Regions from separate parts of the Pseudoalteromonas sp. 1_2015MBL_MicDiv genome, predicted to be linked through region 1. Evidence: predicted binding sites of a transcription regulator. Region 1 holds the regulator's gene; the other holds the start of a gene.
The links. Region 1 encodes NrdR, which represses ribonucleotide reductase genes. Its sites were predicted from a motif close to AAACACNANATNTNGTGTTT; they were not measured.
Positions count from the first base shown of each region.

Region 2: the regulator NrdR is predicted to act here: its motif matches at 2,293-2,312, upstream of nrdA (class 1a ribonucleoside-diphosphate reductase subunit alpha).

Region 1 is NZ_CP012737.1:798,266-806,148, forward strand. Features, by position in the region: gene thrA (bifunctional aspartate kinase/homoserine dehydrogenase I) at 1-991, shown strand, start outside; gene thrB (homoserine kinase) at 1,001-1,936, shown strand; gene thrC (threonine synthase) at 1,948-3,231, shown strand; gene glyA (serine hydroxymethyltransferase) at 3,500-4,756, shown strand; gene nrdR (transcriptional regulator NrdR) at 5,125-5,574, shown strand; gene ribD (bifunctional diaminohydroxyphosphoribosylaminopyrimidine deaminase/5-amino-6-(5-phosphoribosylamino)uracil reductase RibD) at 5,740-6,864, shown strand; gene AOR04_RS03525 (riboflavin synthase) at 6,891-7,544, shown strand; gene ribBA (bifunctional 3,4-dihydroxy-2-butanone-4-phosphate synthase/GTP cyclohydrolase II) at 7,574-7,883, shown strand, end outside.
Region 2 is NZ_CP012737.1:1,866,589-1,874,471, forward strand. Features, by position in the region: gene nrdA (class 1a ribonucleoside-diphosphate reductase subunit alpha) at 1-2,169, opposite strand, end outside; gene AOR04_RS08445 (HAD family hydrolase) at 2,582-3,262, opposite strand; gene ubiG (bifunctional 2-polyprenyl-6-hydroxyphenol methylase/3-demethylubiquinol 3-O-methyltransferase UbiG) at 3,262-3,972, opposite strand; gene gyrA (DNA gyrase subunit A) at 4,149-6,848, shown strand; gene serC (3-phosphoserine/phosphohydroxythreonine transaminase) at 7,007-7,883, shown strand, end outside.

The DNA of each region.
Region 1 (7,883 bases):
TCAACAAGCTTGGCTTGAAAAGCGTAATATTAAACTCAACTTGTACGGTGTTGCTAACTCTCGTCAATTACACCTTGATAACGAAGGCATTGCTTTTAGTGATTGGCAGCAAAAATTGGCCTCATCTGAGCAAGCATTTGATTTAAAGGTAGTAGAGCAATTTGTTAAGCAAAACCACTTAGTGAATCCGGTATTAGTAGATTGTACATCTTCAGATGCACTTGCTGCGCAGTATGTAGACTTTTTAAATGCAGGCTTTCATGTAGTTGCTGCTAATAAAAAAGCGACAACAAGCTCATACACGTATTACCAAGACTTAATAGCTGCTACGCAAAAGAATAATCGGAAATTCTTATACGAAACAAACGTTGGTGCAGGCTTACCAGTAATCGATAACTTACAATCGTTATTTGGTGCTGGTGATGAATTGTTAGAGTTTAGCGGTATTTTATCAGGTTCACTTTCGTATATGTTTGGCGCACTTCAAGATGGTTTATCACTTTCTGAGGCAACCATTAAAGCCAAAGAAAGCGGCTTTACAGAGCCAGACCCTCGTGATGATTTATCGGGTACCGATGTAGCACGTAAGTTACTGATCATTGCACGCGAAGCAGGTATGAAATTAGAGCTGAGCGATATCGAAGTTGAATCGGTATTACCAGTTGGTTTTGCACAAGGCGATAGCGTTGATGAGTTTATGGCAAAACTACCAAGCCTAGATGCTGATTTTAATGACCGCATTCAAAGCGCTGCGAGCGAAGGTAAGGTACTTCGTTATGTAGGAAAAATTAAAGAAGGTCACTGTAAAGTAGGTATTGAAGCGGTAGATGAAAAACATGCGCTTAATGTAATTCGCGATGGCGAAAATGCACTTGCTATTTTAAGCCAATACTACCAGCCGCGTCCGTTTGTAATTCGTGGTTATGGTGCAGGCTCTGAAGTAACAGCAGCGGGTGTATTTGCTGATATTTTAAAAACGCTATCGCGCTAGGAGCACATTATGATTGAAGTATATGCGCCGGCGTCTATTGGTAATTTTGCAGTGGGTTTTGATGCCCTTGGCGCAGCCCTTGCGCCAATTGATGGCAGTTTATTAGGCGATGTAGCCGTTGTCAGCGCAGCACCAAGCGACGAATTTATTTGCACAGGCGAGTACGCTCATAAGTTACCAAGTGATGCGCAGGATAATTTAGCGTACCAGTGTTTAGTGCATTTTAGAGCGCATGTTGCGCCTACTATGCCAAGCGTAAAGCTCGAGCTTAAAAAGAATTTACCAATTGGATCTGGACTTGGATCTAGTGCATGCTCGGTCGTGGCTACCTTTGCTGCTCTTGATCAATTTGCACAAACTAACTTAAGTCAGGTTGAGCTTATTGAGCTTATGGCTGACTTCGAAGCTGTAGTGAGCGGTGGCCGTCATTACGACAACATCACGCCATGTTATTTAGGTGGTTTGCAATTAACAGGTGGTTTAATCCCTGATAAATCGATTGCACTGCCTGTTGATGAAAATTGGTACTACGTTGCTGCGTTCCCTGGTTTTTCACTCAACACTGCAAAAGCGCGCTCGGTTTTACCAAAAGAGTTGAGCATGCATGCAAGTGTTGAGTTTGCACAGCGTTTATCGGCATTTAGTAGCTTACTGTTAACTAATCGTTTTGACGATGCGCTGAGCATAATGAAAGATGAAATAGCAGAACCTTACCGCGCACCGCTTATTAAAGGCTTTAGTGAAGCCAAAGCAAGCTTACCAGCGCTGGGCGCTGAAATAGTGAGTATTTCGGGCGCAGGACCCACCTTGTTTAGTGTATGTAAAACACTTGAAGCTGCACAGCAATGCGCGCAGTGGTTAGAGGCAAATTACATTAACGAGCAAGGCTTTTGCCACATTTGTAAATTAGATAACGACGGCACGCGTCAATTAACAGTTTTATAGGATAGGTAGTCATGCAATTACATAATTTAAAAGATAGCTCACAAAAAGTGTCGTTCGTTGAAGCCGTAAAAACAGGTTTGGGTCGTAATCAAGGTGTGTTTTTTCCTGAAACCCTTGCCCCACTGTCCGATGTTGATGCATTGCTTGATATGGACTTTGTTACACGCAGTGGCAAAATATTATCTCACCTAATTGGTGATGAGCTACCAAGCGACACTGTGGCACAAATGGTTAAAAATGCATTTAATTTTCCAGTTAAGCTGGTGGAAGTTGAAGAGAATACATACTGCTTAGAGTTGTTTCATGGTCCTACGCTTGCGTTTAAAGACTTTGGTGGTCGCTTTATGGCAGAGTGTTTGGCGCAATTTAATAAAGATGAAAAAGTAACTATTTTAACCGCAACATCGGGCGATACTGGTGCAGCCGTTGCACATGCTTTTTATAACAAGCCAAATATTGATGTTGTAATTTTATATCCTAAAGGCAAAATTTCACTTGCTCAGCAAAAGCTATTTACTACGCTAGGTAACAATATTCATTGTTATGCAGTTGAGGGCAGCTTTGATGATTGCCAAGAGTTAGTTAAAAATGCCTTTTTAGATGAAGAAGTTAAATCAACACTTGGGCTTAATTCTGCTAATTCAATTAATATTAGCCGTTTAGTTGCTCAGGTTTGTTATTACTTTGAGGCCATTGCACAACTACCAAAAGAAAAACGCGCAACAGCGCATATATCAGTGCCAAGTGGCAACTTTGGTAATGTATGTGCTGCAATGATTGGTGCGGTTATTGGCTTACCTGTAGGTAAATTAAGTGCAACAACCAACCAAAATGATACTGTGCCGCGCTTTATGCTTGATAAAACGTGGACGCCAAGCGCAACACTTGAGTCGCTTTCAAATGCAATGGATGTAAGTAAGCCAAACAACTGGCCACGTGTGCAAACAATGTTAGATAATAACTGGTTTAGCTACGATAACTTTTATTCAACTAGCGTAAACGAGCAAGACACGCAATCGGTGATGAAAAAAATTCAACAAACGGGTTATGTTGCAGAGCCTCACACTGCTATTGCGTACCAAGGTCTTGTTGAAAATCGAGCGCCTGGTGCAGCGGGTATCTTTTTAGCGACCGCTCACCCTGCTAAGTTTAAAGAAAGCGTGGAGGATATTTTAAATATTGAATTGGATATGCCAAAACCACTTAGCGATGCATTAGCAAAACCATGTCTAGCAAGCGATATAAACGCCGATTACGACGCATTACGTACAGAAATACTTGCAAAGCTAGGATAATAAAAAATAACAATTAAAGCGGCTATGGCCGCTTTTTTTATAAATTATAATTCAAAAAAGAGAGGCTTTCATTAGCTAATTAAATGTGAAAAATGAAATGCATTTAAAATAGTTATGTACTTATTAAAAAATATCATCTTAAAAAGTCTGTGAAATAGTTTCAATCCCTGTTTAAATATCCTCAACTTAAGAGCGTAGGCAAAGAGTCGTTTAAAGCGTACAATAAAGCCTCTAAAAAACACCATACACGTTGCCCTAGGAGACCCCAATGTTAGAACGTAGCATGAATATTTCGGATTTTGATCCAGAGTTATTTGACGCAATCACTAAAGAAACTGCTCGCCAAGAAGAGCACATTGAACTAATTGCATCTGAAAACTACTGTAGCCCACGTGTACTAGAAGCACAGGGTTCACAGCTTACTAACAAATACGCAGAAGGTTACCCAGGCAAACGTTATTATGGCGGTTGTGAGCATGTAGATGTTGTTGAGCAATTAGCAATTGACCGTGCTAACGAATTATTTGGTTCTGACTACGCAAACGTACAGCCACATGCCGGTTCGCAAGCAAATGCTGCTGTTTTTCTAGCGCTATTAGAAGCAGGCGACACTGTACTTGGTATGAGCTTAGCTCATGGTGGTCACTTAACTCACGGTTCTCACGTAAGCTTCTCTGGTAAGCTTTACAATGCAATACAATACGGACTAGATGAAGCAACGGGCGAAATTGATTACGCACAAGTTGAAGCACTAGCACTTGAGCACAAACCAAAAATGATTATTGGTGGTTTCTCAGCGTACTCAGGTATTGTTGATTGGGCTAAATTCCGTGAAATTGCTGACAAAGTAGGTGCTTACCTGTTTGTTGATATGGCTCACGTTGCAGGTTTAATTGCGGCAGGGGTTTACCCAAGCCCAGTTCCTCATGCACATGTTGTAACTACAACTACGCATAAAACACTTGCTGGTCCTCGTGGTGGTTTAATTATTTCTGCATGTGGCGACGAAGCAATCTATAAAAAGCTTAACAGCGCAGTTTTCCCTGGTGGCCAAGGTGGCCCTTTATGTCACGTTATTGCAGCAAAAGCAGTGGCATTTAAAGAAGCGCTTCAACCAGAATTTAAAGTATACCAAACACAAGTTGTTAAAAACGCAAAAGCAATGGTTGCTGTAATGCAAGAGCGCGGCTACAAAATCGTATCTGACAAAACTGAAAACCACTTATTCCTACTCGATTTGATCGATAAAGATATTACTGGTAAAGATGCAGACGCAGCCCTTGGTAACGCTAACATCACAGTTAATAAAAACTCAGTGCCAAACGATCCACGTTCTCCATTTGTAACATCTGGTTTGCGTATTGGTTCTCCTGCAATCACTCGTCGTGGTTTCAAAGAAGAAGAATCAAAAGAGCTTGCTGGCTGGATTTGTGACGTACTAGATAACATCACTGATGAATCTGTACAGGTGCAAGTTAAAGAAAAAGTTAAAGCAATTTGTGCAAAATTACCTGTTTACGCTTAATTGCATAAGCAGCAGTAATTTAGAGCACATAGGCTAGGGGCCTGTTTATCTTTCGAGGTTTAATTTGCAGTAGTATGTTTGGTTTTTAGGCAAGGCAGAGTCTATGTAGTGTGGTTACTCCACACAAATAGGCGATAACGCAGCATAAATGGCAAACATGCACTGCCCTCGGGTTCGTCCTAGGGGCGATTTACTCTTTGTTGCTCGGTTTTTACTTAGCCCACTAGGTTACAAACCTCGCGCCGCGATTAAATCGCCCCTAGATAGAACAAATTTAATCCTGAAAGGTCAACAGGCCCTATTTTTTTGCTAAGATAAAAGACCGCTATTTAGCGGTCTTTTTTGTTTTAAAACGGAAGTACCGAGCTATGCATTGTCCATTTTGTACCGCAAAAGATACTAAAGTTATTGACTCACGCCTTGTTGGCGGCGGCCATCAAGTTCGCAGGCGTCGTGAGTGTAACGACTGCCACGAGCGCTTTACTACATTTGAAGGCGCTGAACTGGTTATGCCTCGTGTTATTAAACAAGACGGTAGCCGCGAACCATTTAACGAAGATAAATTATTAAATGGCTTAAATCGCGCACTCGAAAAACGCCCAGTGAGCACAGAGCAAGTAGACGAAGTAGTGAATATAATAAAATCGCAGTTGCGTGCTACAGGCGAGCGAGAAATTTCAAGCCATTTGGTGGGTGAATGCATTATGGAAGCCCTCAAAAAGCTCGATAAAGTAGCTTACGTAAGATTTGCCTCTGTTTATCGTTCGTTTGAAGACATACGCGAATTTGGCGAAGAAATTGCCCGTTTAGGGGAGTAATACCAATTTTATTAAAAACATGATCATTCTATCGCATTAAATAGCGCACTCACTGCGTTAAAAATTATTTATATAGAATAACTATATGTCATAATTTTCGCCTTGTTATTACGCTATTTTCTTAGCGCTATAATAGAACACTTATTTAACGCAATTGGTATAACAATGCAAAGCCAAACTACTTTTACTGAACATGACGAAATGTATATGGCACGTGCCATAGAACTTGCCAAAAAAGGCCGGTTTACTACCACGCCTAACCCTAATGTTGGCTGTGTATTAGTTAAAAATAATCAAATAATTGGTGAGGGTTTTCATCAATTAGCAGGTCAAGGTCATGCTGAAGTAAATGCACTGGCAATCGCTGGAAAAAATGCACAAGGTGCAACGGCTTATGTAACGCTTGAACCGTGTAGTCATTATGGGCGTACGCCACCGTGCGCTGAAGGCTTAAAAAAGGCGGGCGTAGTAAAAGTAATTGCCGCTATGGTTGATACAAACCCACAAGTTGCAGGCAAAGGCCTTAAAATATTGAGCGACGCCGGTATTGACGTTGCTTATGGGTTACTTGAATCACAAGCGCGGGCACTTAACGTTGGCTTTTTTAAGCGTATGGAACAAGGCTTACCTTATGTGACCTGTAAAATGGCAGCAAGTATTGATGGTAAAACAGCGCTTAAAAATGGGCAAAGTAAGTGGATCACAAGTCCTGCTGCTCGACAAGACGTACAATTATACCGAGCGAAAAGCTGCGCTATTTTAACCGGTGCCGATACCGTGTTAGTCGATGATGCTAAACTTAATGTGCGACTAAGTGAGCTGCCTTGCACACTGCCTACTGATTTGCCGCTTCGCCAGCCCGTGCGTGTTATAATTGACTCTCAAAACCGTTTAACACCTGACCTTGCTTTATTTGAAATCCAAAGTGATGTAATTATATTTACCATTAAGGTTGATAAATCATTGCAATGGCCGCATTTTGTAAAGCATATTGAAGTCAGTGAAAGTAACGGTAAAGTTGATTTACAAGCCGTTTTAGAAAAACTTGGGCAACTGCAGTTTAATAATGTTTGGCTTGAAGCTGGCGCAACACTTGCTGGTAAAATGACAGAGCTTAATTTAGTTGACGAGTTTGTTTTTTATTTAGCGCCTAAACTAATGGGCCATGATGCAAAAAGTTTAGTTAATTTTCCTGAATTGACGAGTATGCAAAACACCGTTGATTTAACATTTAATGAATGTGCGCGCATTGGTGACGACTTACGTATCACCGCGTTAAAAACTCATTAAAATCACTTAATAAAAAGAGTAGCGCTATGTTTACTGGGATAATAGAAGCCACAGGCAAAATTGCTTTATTACAAAAAAAACAAGGCGACTTAGCCATTCGTATCCAAAGTGCTGACCTTGATATGAAAGACGTAAAGCTAGGCGACAGCATTGCAACCAATGGCGTTTGCTTAACCGTAGTTGATAAACATATTGACGGTTTTAGTGCTGATTTATCTAACGAGACGATTGGTTTAACCGGTTTTGCTCACTATGCTTTAGGGCAAACGGTGAATCTTGAAAAAGCCATGCAACCTGTTTCGCGTTTAGGCGGTCATTTAGTATCTGGCCATGTTGATGGCATAGCAACGATTACAAGCATTACAGCAAACGCTCGAGCAACAGAGTATTGGCTTACAACCGAAGAAAATTTAATGAAATACATTCCTTACAAAGGTTCGGTATGTATTGATGGTATAAGCCTGACAGTAAACGCTGTAGAAGGTAATAAATTCAAATTAACAATTGTCCCACATACGAGTGAGCAAACCACAATTGCTCATTTTAAAGTAGGCACTCAAGTTAATTTAGAAGTCGATCAAATTGCACGTTATTTAGAGCGCCTTATAAAAGGTGCAGAGCAACCAACGGGCTCTGATATTTCGATGAGCTTACTCGCTAAAGCGGGTTTTATTAAATAACGAAACTGATAACTTACACGAGCAAATTTATGAATTTACACAGCGCACAAGAAATCATCGACGATATTAAAGCCGGTAAAATGGTTATTTTAATGGATGATGAAGATAGAGAAAATGAAGGCGATTTAATAATAGCTGCTGAGCATATTAGCGCAGAAGCGATTAATTTCATGGCTACCCATGGCCGTGGTTTAATTTGTTTAACCATGACGCAAGAGCGTTGCGAGCAACTTGATTTACCGTTAATGGTTAAAAACAATGGTGCAGCATTTTCGACTAACTTTACAATGTCGATAGAAGCATCTAAAGGTGTTACAACCGGTATTTCAGCAGCAGATA
Region 2 (7,883 bases), 1.1 Mb from region 1:
TTTGTATGCGCTCAGTAAGTCTTTTAATAAGACTTGCATAGGTACTTTACCGCCTTCGAACTTGTTTGGATCATAATTTGTGTTTGCTGAGATTGTTTGGTCAACAAATTTTTGCATTATGCCTACAAGCTGTAAGTAACCATCGTTTGATGGGATATCCCATAATAACTCATAGTTATTTTTTAAGCGTTCATACTCAGGAACTACTTGTTTTAAAATACCATCTTTGCTTGCTTTAACACTAATATGACCACGTGGAGGCTCAATACCGTTTGTAGCGTTAGAGATTTGCGACGATGTTTCTGATGGCATTAACGCACTTAATGTTGAGTTACGCATGCCGTGCTCTTTAATGTTTGCACGTAATGTATCCCAATCAAGATGAAGTGGTTCATCACAAATCTTATCTAAATCACGTTTGTACGTATCAGTTGGCATAATGCCTTGATAGTACGTTGTTTCGTTAAACTTAGGACATGCACCACGCTCTTTAGCAAGCTCGTTAGATGCTTTCATCAAGTAGTATTGAATCGCTTCAAATGTTTTGTGAGTCAGGGCGTTCGCGCTGCCATCTGAATAACGTTTACCGTTTTTAGCTAGGTAGTATGCGTAGTTAATTACACCTATTCCTAACGTACGGCGTCCCATAGTTGCATTTTTAGCAGCCGGTACAGGGTAGTCTTGGAAATCAAGTAAGTTATCAAGTGCACGTACAGCAAGCTCAGCTAATTCTTCAAGCTCATCAAGTGATTCTATTGCACCTAAGTTAAACGCAGAAAGTGTACAAAGGGCAATTTCGCCTTCTTCGTCATTTACGTTATTAAGTGGCTTAGTTGGCAATGCAATTTCTAAACATAAGTTAGATTGGCGAATAGGCGCAACTTTAGCAATGAACGGGCTGTGTGTATTACAGTGATCCACATTTTGTAAGTAAATACGACCAGTACTTGCACGTTCTTGGGCAAACATAGAGAAAAGCTCAATGGCTTTGATACGCTTTTTACGGATAGACTCGTCTTGTTCGTATTTGACGTAAAGCGCATCAAATTCTGCTTGGTCTTCAAAAAATGCATCATAAAGGCCAGGCACATCTGATGGGCTAAATAACGTAATGTAATCGTCTTTAATTAAACGAGAATACATTAATTTATTAAATTGTACGCCGTAATCTAGGTGACGAACACGGTTGTCCTCTACACCACGATTATTTTTAAGTACCAGTAGGTTTTCTACTTCTAGGTGCCAAAGCGGGTAGAACAATGTTGCAGCGCCGCCACGTACACCACCTTGCGAACAACTTTTAACCGCTGTTTGAAAGTGCTTATAAAAAGGAATACAACCAGTGTGATACGCTTCGCCATTACGAATATGGCTACCTAGCGCACGAATTCGACCTGCGTTAATACCAATACCCGCACGTTGTGAAACGTACTTAACAATAGCTGATGATGTTGCATTGATTGAATCGAGGCTGTCGCCACATTCAATTAATACACATGAGCTAAATTGACGAGTAGGGGTACGAACACCAGCCATTATTGGTGTAGGCAATGAAATCTTAAATAACGATACCGCATCATAAAAACGTTTAATGTAATTAGTACGCGTTTCACGTGGGTAGTCAGCAAATAAACTTGCCGCTACTAAAATATATAAAAACTGTGCGCTTTCGTAAATTTCACCTGTTACACGGTTTTGAACGAGGTACTTACCTTCAAGCTGTTTTACAGCAGCGTAGCTGAAGTTAAGATCGCGAGAATGATCAAGGTACGCATCAAGCTCATCTAACTCTTGCTCTGTATAATCTACTAATAAGTGAGCATCATAGCGTTTGTCTTCAACCATTTTAGTTACATGATCAAATAAACGTGGTGGCTCAAATTGGCCATAGGCTTTTTTACGTAGGTGGAATACAGCTAAACGCGCTGATAAATACTGGTAATCTGGCGATTCTTTTGAAATCTGATCTGCAGCTGCTTTAATAATGGTTTCGTGAATATCTTTGGTACGAATACCATCGTAAAATTGAATGTGTGATTTTAATTCAACTTGTGAAACCGAAACGTTATTTAAACCTTCGGCGGCCCATTCAATAACGCGATGGATCTTATCAAGATCAAGCGGCTCTTTACGCCCGTCACGTTTGCTTACAGATAACTGTTGGTTCATAGCTTTGCCTGTATTCCTTGGGGATTATGTATTTTGACCAATGTTTACACCTCAAATTAGCAAGGTGTAGTGCTCATTTATTATAGGTTTCACCAAATTAGTGAATTTAATTGAATAACATTTGGCCACAATATCTGGTGTTGTTCAATTTAGAGATCACAAGATAGTGTGGTCTGCATTGTTTTGCAAGGGACATAATTGCCCCTGTTTGTGGATAACTTTGGGATAACGCATTTGTGTTAGTAGACACTCACCTTCGAACAATCATTTAAGTTGAAATATGCAAAAATCAACTAATGATCTGCTAAATTTACGCATTTTAAAAATAAATTTTGACTGCTTTTTTTATCAGCAAGCTTTGCCTAAAAACTAACACAATCACAATATATAGTGTTTATTAATTAACATAGCACTATATATGGTTAAAACCATCAATTGGACTTAGCCAGTTTAAATTGGCTTTCCAGCTTAATGCCTCATCTTCACTGGGAATGTAACCCCAAAGTGCAGTCGCGGTATGCATACCTGCTGCTTTGCCTGCTTGTATGTCACGCTGTGCATCACCAATGTATAAACAACGCTTTGGCTGTACTTGCATAAGCTTTGCACAATGTAGCAGTGGTAAAGGTGATGGCTTAGCCTCTGCTAAAGTGTCACCACTTATTACTACACTGGCATTTTTTAAAGCAGGAATAGCTGCAACTAAAGGATCGGTTAAAAACCCTGGTTTGTTAGTCATGATCCCCCATTTGATCTTTTTCTGATCTAGGGCGATAAGTAACGATTCAACTCCGCTGAAGCAGCGTGTGTGATTTGCTATGTTTGCAGCGTACTCGTCAACTAATTGCTTTATAAGCTCGTTTTGGGGTTGTTTGTCCCATAACGCTTTAAAACCAGCCTCTAATAATGCGCCAGCGCCGTTAGATGCCGCAGGACGGTATATATCACTACTAACAGGCTCTATTTTATTGCTAATAAGCACCGCGTTTAAAGCGGCACCTAAATCATCAGCAGTGTCGAGTAGGGTGCCGTCTAAATCAAATAAAAATGCATCGTACTCAATAAGGGGATGGGGGGCTTGAGAGTTAGCCATTAAGCTAACTTCTCAAAATAAAGTATGTAATTTACGCTAACGTCGTTATTAAGCGTATATTGCTTTGATAGTGGGTTATAAGAAAGGCCTGTACTTGCACGAACTTTTAAACCCGCTTGCTCTGCCCATGCAATGAGCTGTGCAGGTTTTATAAACTTTTTATGGTCGTGTGTACCTTCAGGCACCATTTTTAAAAGCTTTTCAGCACCAACAATAGCGTATAAGTATGCTTTAGGTGTTTTGTTCAGGGTTGAAAAAAACACGTCTGCGCCTGGTTTGGCTAATGCGGCTACGGCATGAATGATAGATGCTGGGTCGGGAACGTGCTCAAGCATTTCCATACAGGTTATTACATCAAAGCGCTCTGGATTTTGTGAAGCAAACTCTTCTGCAGGCACTTTTATATAATCTACATTTACGCCAGTTTCTAAACTGTGCAACTTAGCAACAGTTAAAGGCTCTTGCCCCATGTCGATGCCAGTTACTTTTGCGCCCATGCGCGCCATGCTTTGGCTTAAAATACCGCCACCACAGCCAACGTCGAGTGTTTCTTTATCGAATAAACCTTGCGTTTTGTTTGCTATAAAGTCTAAACGTAACGGGTTAATTTCGTGAAGAGGTTTGAATTCTCCGTCTAGGTCCCACCAACGCTCGGCGATGGCTTCAAATTTTGCTATTTCTGCGTGATCTACATTTTGATGTTCGGTCATAAAATACTTCCTCGTCAATCTGAGGCCATTATATAGGGCTAAATTGGTAAATCGCAAAGTTTTGCGCCTGTAAATTAAAATTAATTGTGATAGCATGGCTGTTAGAAATAATAACAATACTCTTAATCCCCAATACCGGGTCGTTGAGAGCTGATACTGAAGGAATGTGATATCAAATGACTGATCTCGCCAATGAAATTCTGCCAGTCAATATTGAAGACGAGTTAAAAAACTCCTACTTAGATTACGCGATGAGCGTAATTGTAGGACGTGCATTACCAGACGTACGTGACGGCTTAAAACCTGTTCATCGCCGCGTTTTGTTTGCAATGAACGAGCTTAGTAATGACTGGAACAAGCCTTACAAAAAATCGGCCCGTGTGGTCGGTGACGTAATCGGTAAATACCACCCACACGGCGACAGTGCAGTTTATGACACGATAGTTCGTATGGCTCAGCCATTCTCACTACGTTATATGCTTGTAGATGGCCAAGGTAACTTCGGTTCGGTTGATGGCGATTCAGCTGCGGCAATGCGTTATACAGAAGTACGTATGGCAAAAATGTCGCATGAGCTATTAGCTGATCTTGAAAAAGAAACGGTTGATTTCGTTCCTAACTACGACGGCACAGAACAAATCCCTGACGTTTTACCAACAAAGGTCCCTAACTTATTAGTTAACGGATCATCAGGTATTGCGGTAGGTATGGCTACAAATATCCCACCACATAACTTAACAGAAGTTATTAATGGTTGTTTAGCGCTTATAATCAATCCTGAATTAACTATAACTGAGTTAATGGATTATATTCCGGGCCCAGATTTTCCAACCGCTGCAATTATCAACGGTAAGAAAGGTATTGAACAAGCATACCAAACTGGCCGTGGTAAAGTGTACATGCGTGCACGTGCTGAGATTGAAACGGATGAAAAAACAGGCCGTGAAACAATTATCGTTCACGAAATTCCTTATCAAGTTAACAAAGCACGCTTAATTGAAAAAATTGCTGAGCTTGTTAAAGATAAAAAAATTGAAGGCATTAGTGCACTACGTGATGAATCAGACAAAGACGGTATGCGTATCGTTATTGAGATCAAACGTGGTGACGTAGGCGAGGTTATTTTAAACAACTTGTATGCGCAGACTCAGTTACAAACTGTGTTTGGTATGAATATGGTTGCGTTAATTAACAACCAGCCTAAGTGTTTCAACTTAAAAGAAATGCTAGAAGAGTTTATTATTCACCGTCGTGAAGTAGTAACTCGTCGTACAGTATTTGATTTACGCAAAGCCCGCGATCGTGCACATATGCTAGAGGGTTTAGCTATTGCGCTTGCAAACATTGACCCTATTATCGAACTTATTCGTAAATCCCCTACACCTGCTGAAGCTAAAGTTGCTTTAACGGCACGTTCGTGGGAATTAGGTAATGTAAAATCAATGCTTGAAAAAGCAGGCGAAGATAATGTTGCACGTCCAGATTGGCTAGCTGCTGATTTAGGTATTCGCGACGGTCAGTATTTTATTTCAGAGCAACAAGCCCAAGCAATCCTAGATTTACGCTTACACAAGCTAACAGGTCTTGAGCATGAAAAAATCCTGAGTGAATATCAAACACTATTAGATTTAATTGCTGAGCTTTTACATATTTTGGCAACGCCAGAGCGTTTAATGGAAGTTATTCGTGATGAGTTAGTTGAAATTAAAGCACAATACGGCGATGAACGTCGTACTGAAATTAATGCAGCGGCTCACGATATTAGCTTAGAAGATTTAATTACCGAAGAAGACGTTGTAGTAACGCTTTCTCACGAAGGTTATGTGAAATATCAGGCATTGTCTGATTACGAAGCACAACGCCGTGGTGGTAAAGGTAAATCAGCAACGAAGATGAAAGATGAAGATTTCATTGAACGTCTACTCGTTGCAAATACGCACGATACTATTTTATGTTTCTCTACGGCCGGGCGTTTATATTGGCTTAAAGTATATCAGTTACCACTGGCAAGTCGTGCAGCGCGCGGTAAGCCAATTGTTAACTTGTTACCACTTGAAGCTGATGAACGAATTACTGCTATATTGCCAGTACGCGAGTACGCAGAAGATAAATACATCTTTATGGCAACAGCATTTGGTACAGTTAAGAAAACACCATTAACGGCTTACAGTCGTCAACGTGCAAGCGGTATTATTGCTGTTAACTTAAATGAAGGCGATAGCCTGATTGGGGTTGATATTACCGATGGTAGCAACGAAATTATGTTGTTCACTGATGCAGGTAAAGTTGTACGTTTTAAAGAAGCTGAAGAAACAACGGTTGTTGATGAAAACGGTAATCCTGTATTAGACGAAGAAGGTAACCCTGAGATTCGTTTCAAAGGTGTTCGCCCTATGGGTCGTACTGCTACAGGTGTTCGTGGTATTAAAATGCCAGATGAGCAACGCGTAGTATCGCTAATTGTACCAAAAACTGACGGTGCTATTCTGACGGTAACTGAAAACGGTTACGGTAAGCGTACGCAACTTGAAGATTACCCATCGAAGAGTCGTGCAACACAGGGTGTTGTATCAATTAAGGTGAGTGAACGTAACGGTGCTGTTGTTGGTGCTGTGCAAGTTGACGACAACGATGAAATAATGATTATTTCAAATCGTGGTACCTTAGTACGAACTCGTGTTAATGAAGTTTCTACGGTTGGACGTAACACTCAAGGTGTTATTTTGATCAGAACTATTGACGAAGAGCAAGTAGTTGGTTTACAACGTATAGAAGAAATTGAAGTTACTCAAAGTGACTTGATTGATATTGAAGACGTTGAAACTGTAGATACGGTTATTGATGAAGTAGCGGATGATAATCCTCCTTCAGAATAATTGATATTGAAAAAGCGGCCTTGGCCGCTTTTTTTAATGTTGTTGAAAAAAATTAATAGAGTGTGAAATTATATTCATTCATTAAAATCGTAAGGTTGAGTGGATGGGGATTATACGTTCATGCTTAGTAGTTAAATTACTGGAATGAGGCAAAGGTAATGAGTAAATATAATTTTTGTGCGGGACCGGCTATGCTTCCGCAAGCGGTTATGAAAAAAGCGCAAAAAGAGTTTCTAGATTGGCAAGACTTGGGTGTTTCTGTAATGGAAATGAGCCATCGCAGCAAAGAGTTTTTAGCATTAACTGCAAAGTGTGAAGCGAGTCTTCGCCGCTTAATGAATATCAGTGATGAATTTGAAGTGTTGTTTATGCACGGTGGCGGTCGTGGCCAATTTAGTGCTGTTCCTTTAAATTTGCACCAAGAAGGCAAAACAGCGTTTTATTGCGAAAATGGCGTATGGTCGAAAAGCGCCAGAGATGAAGCTAATAAGTTCACTCAAACGTCTTTTACGGATGTACGTAACGATGCTGATGGTGAATTTTCAATTAAAGACGTTGCTGACTGGGAATTACCAGAAGATGCGGCGTACATTCATTATTGCCCTAACGAAACGGTAGATGGACTCGAGATTTTTGATGTACCGAGTCACCCAACTGCGCCGATTGTTGCTGATATGTCATCGACTATTTTGTCTCGCGAAATAGACGTGAACAAATTTGATTTAATTTACGCTGGTGCGCAAAAAAATATCGGTCCATCGGGTATTTCAATCGTTATTGTTCGTAAAACACTACTTGAGCGTGAAGGGTTAGCAAAGCCTGGTATTTTAGATTACGCCCTTGAAGCAAAACAGGGCAGCATGTTTAACACGCCACCTACTTTTGCATGGTATTTAGCTGCTGAAGTCTTCGAATGGTTAGAGAGAAATGGCGGCGTAAAAGCCATGGAAACACAAAATATTGCAAAAGCTGAGCTACTGTATAATTTTATTGATAATTCTGACTTTTACTCAAATATAGTCGCTAAGCATTGTC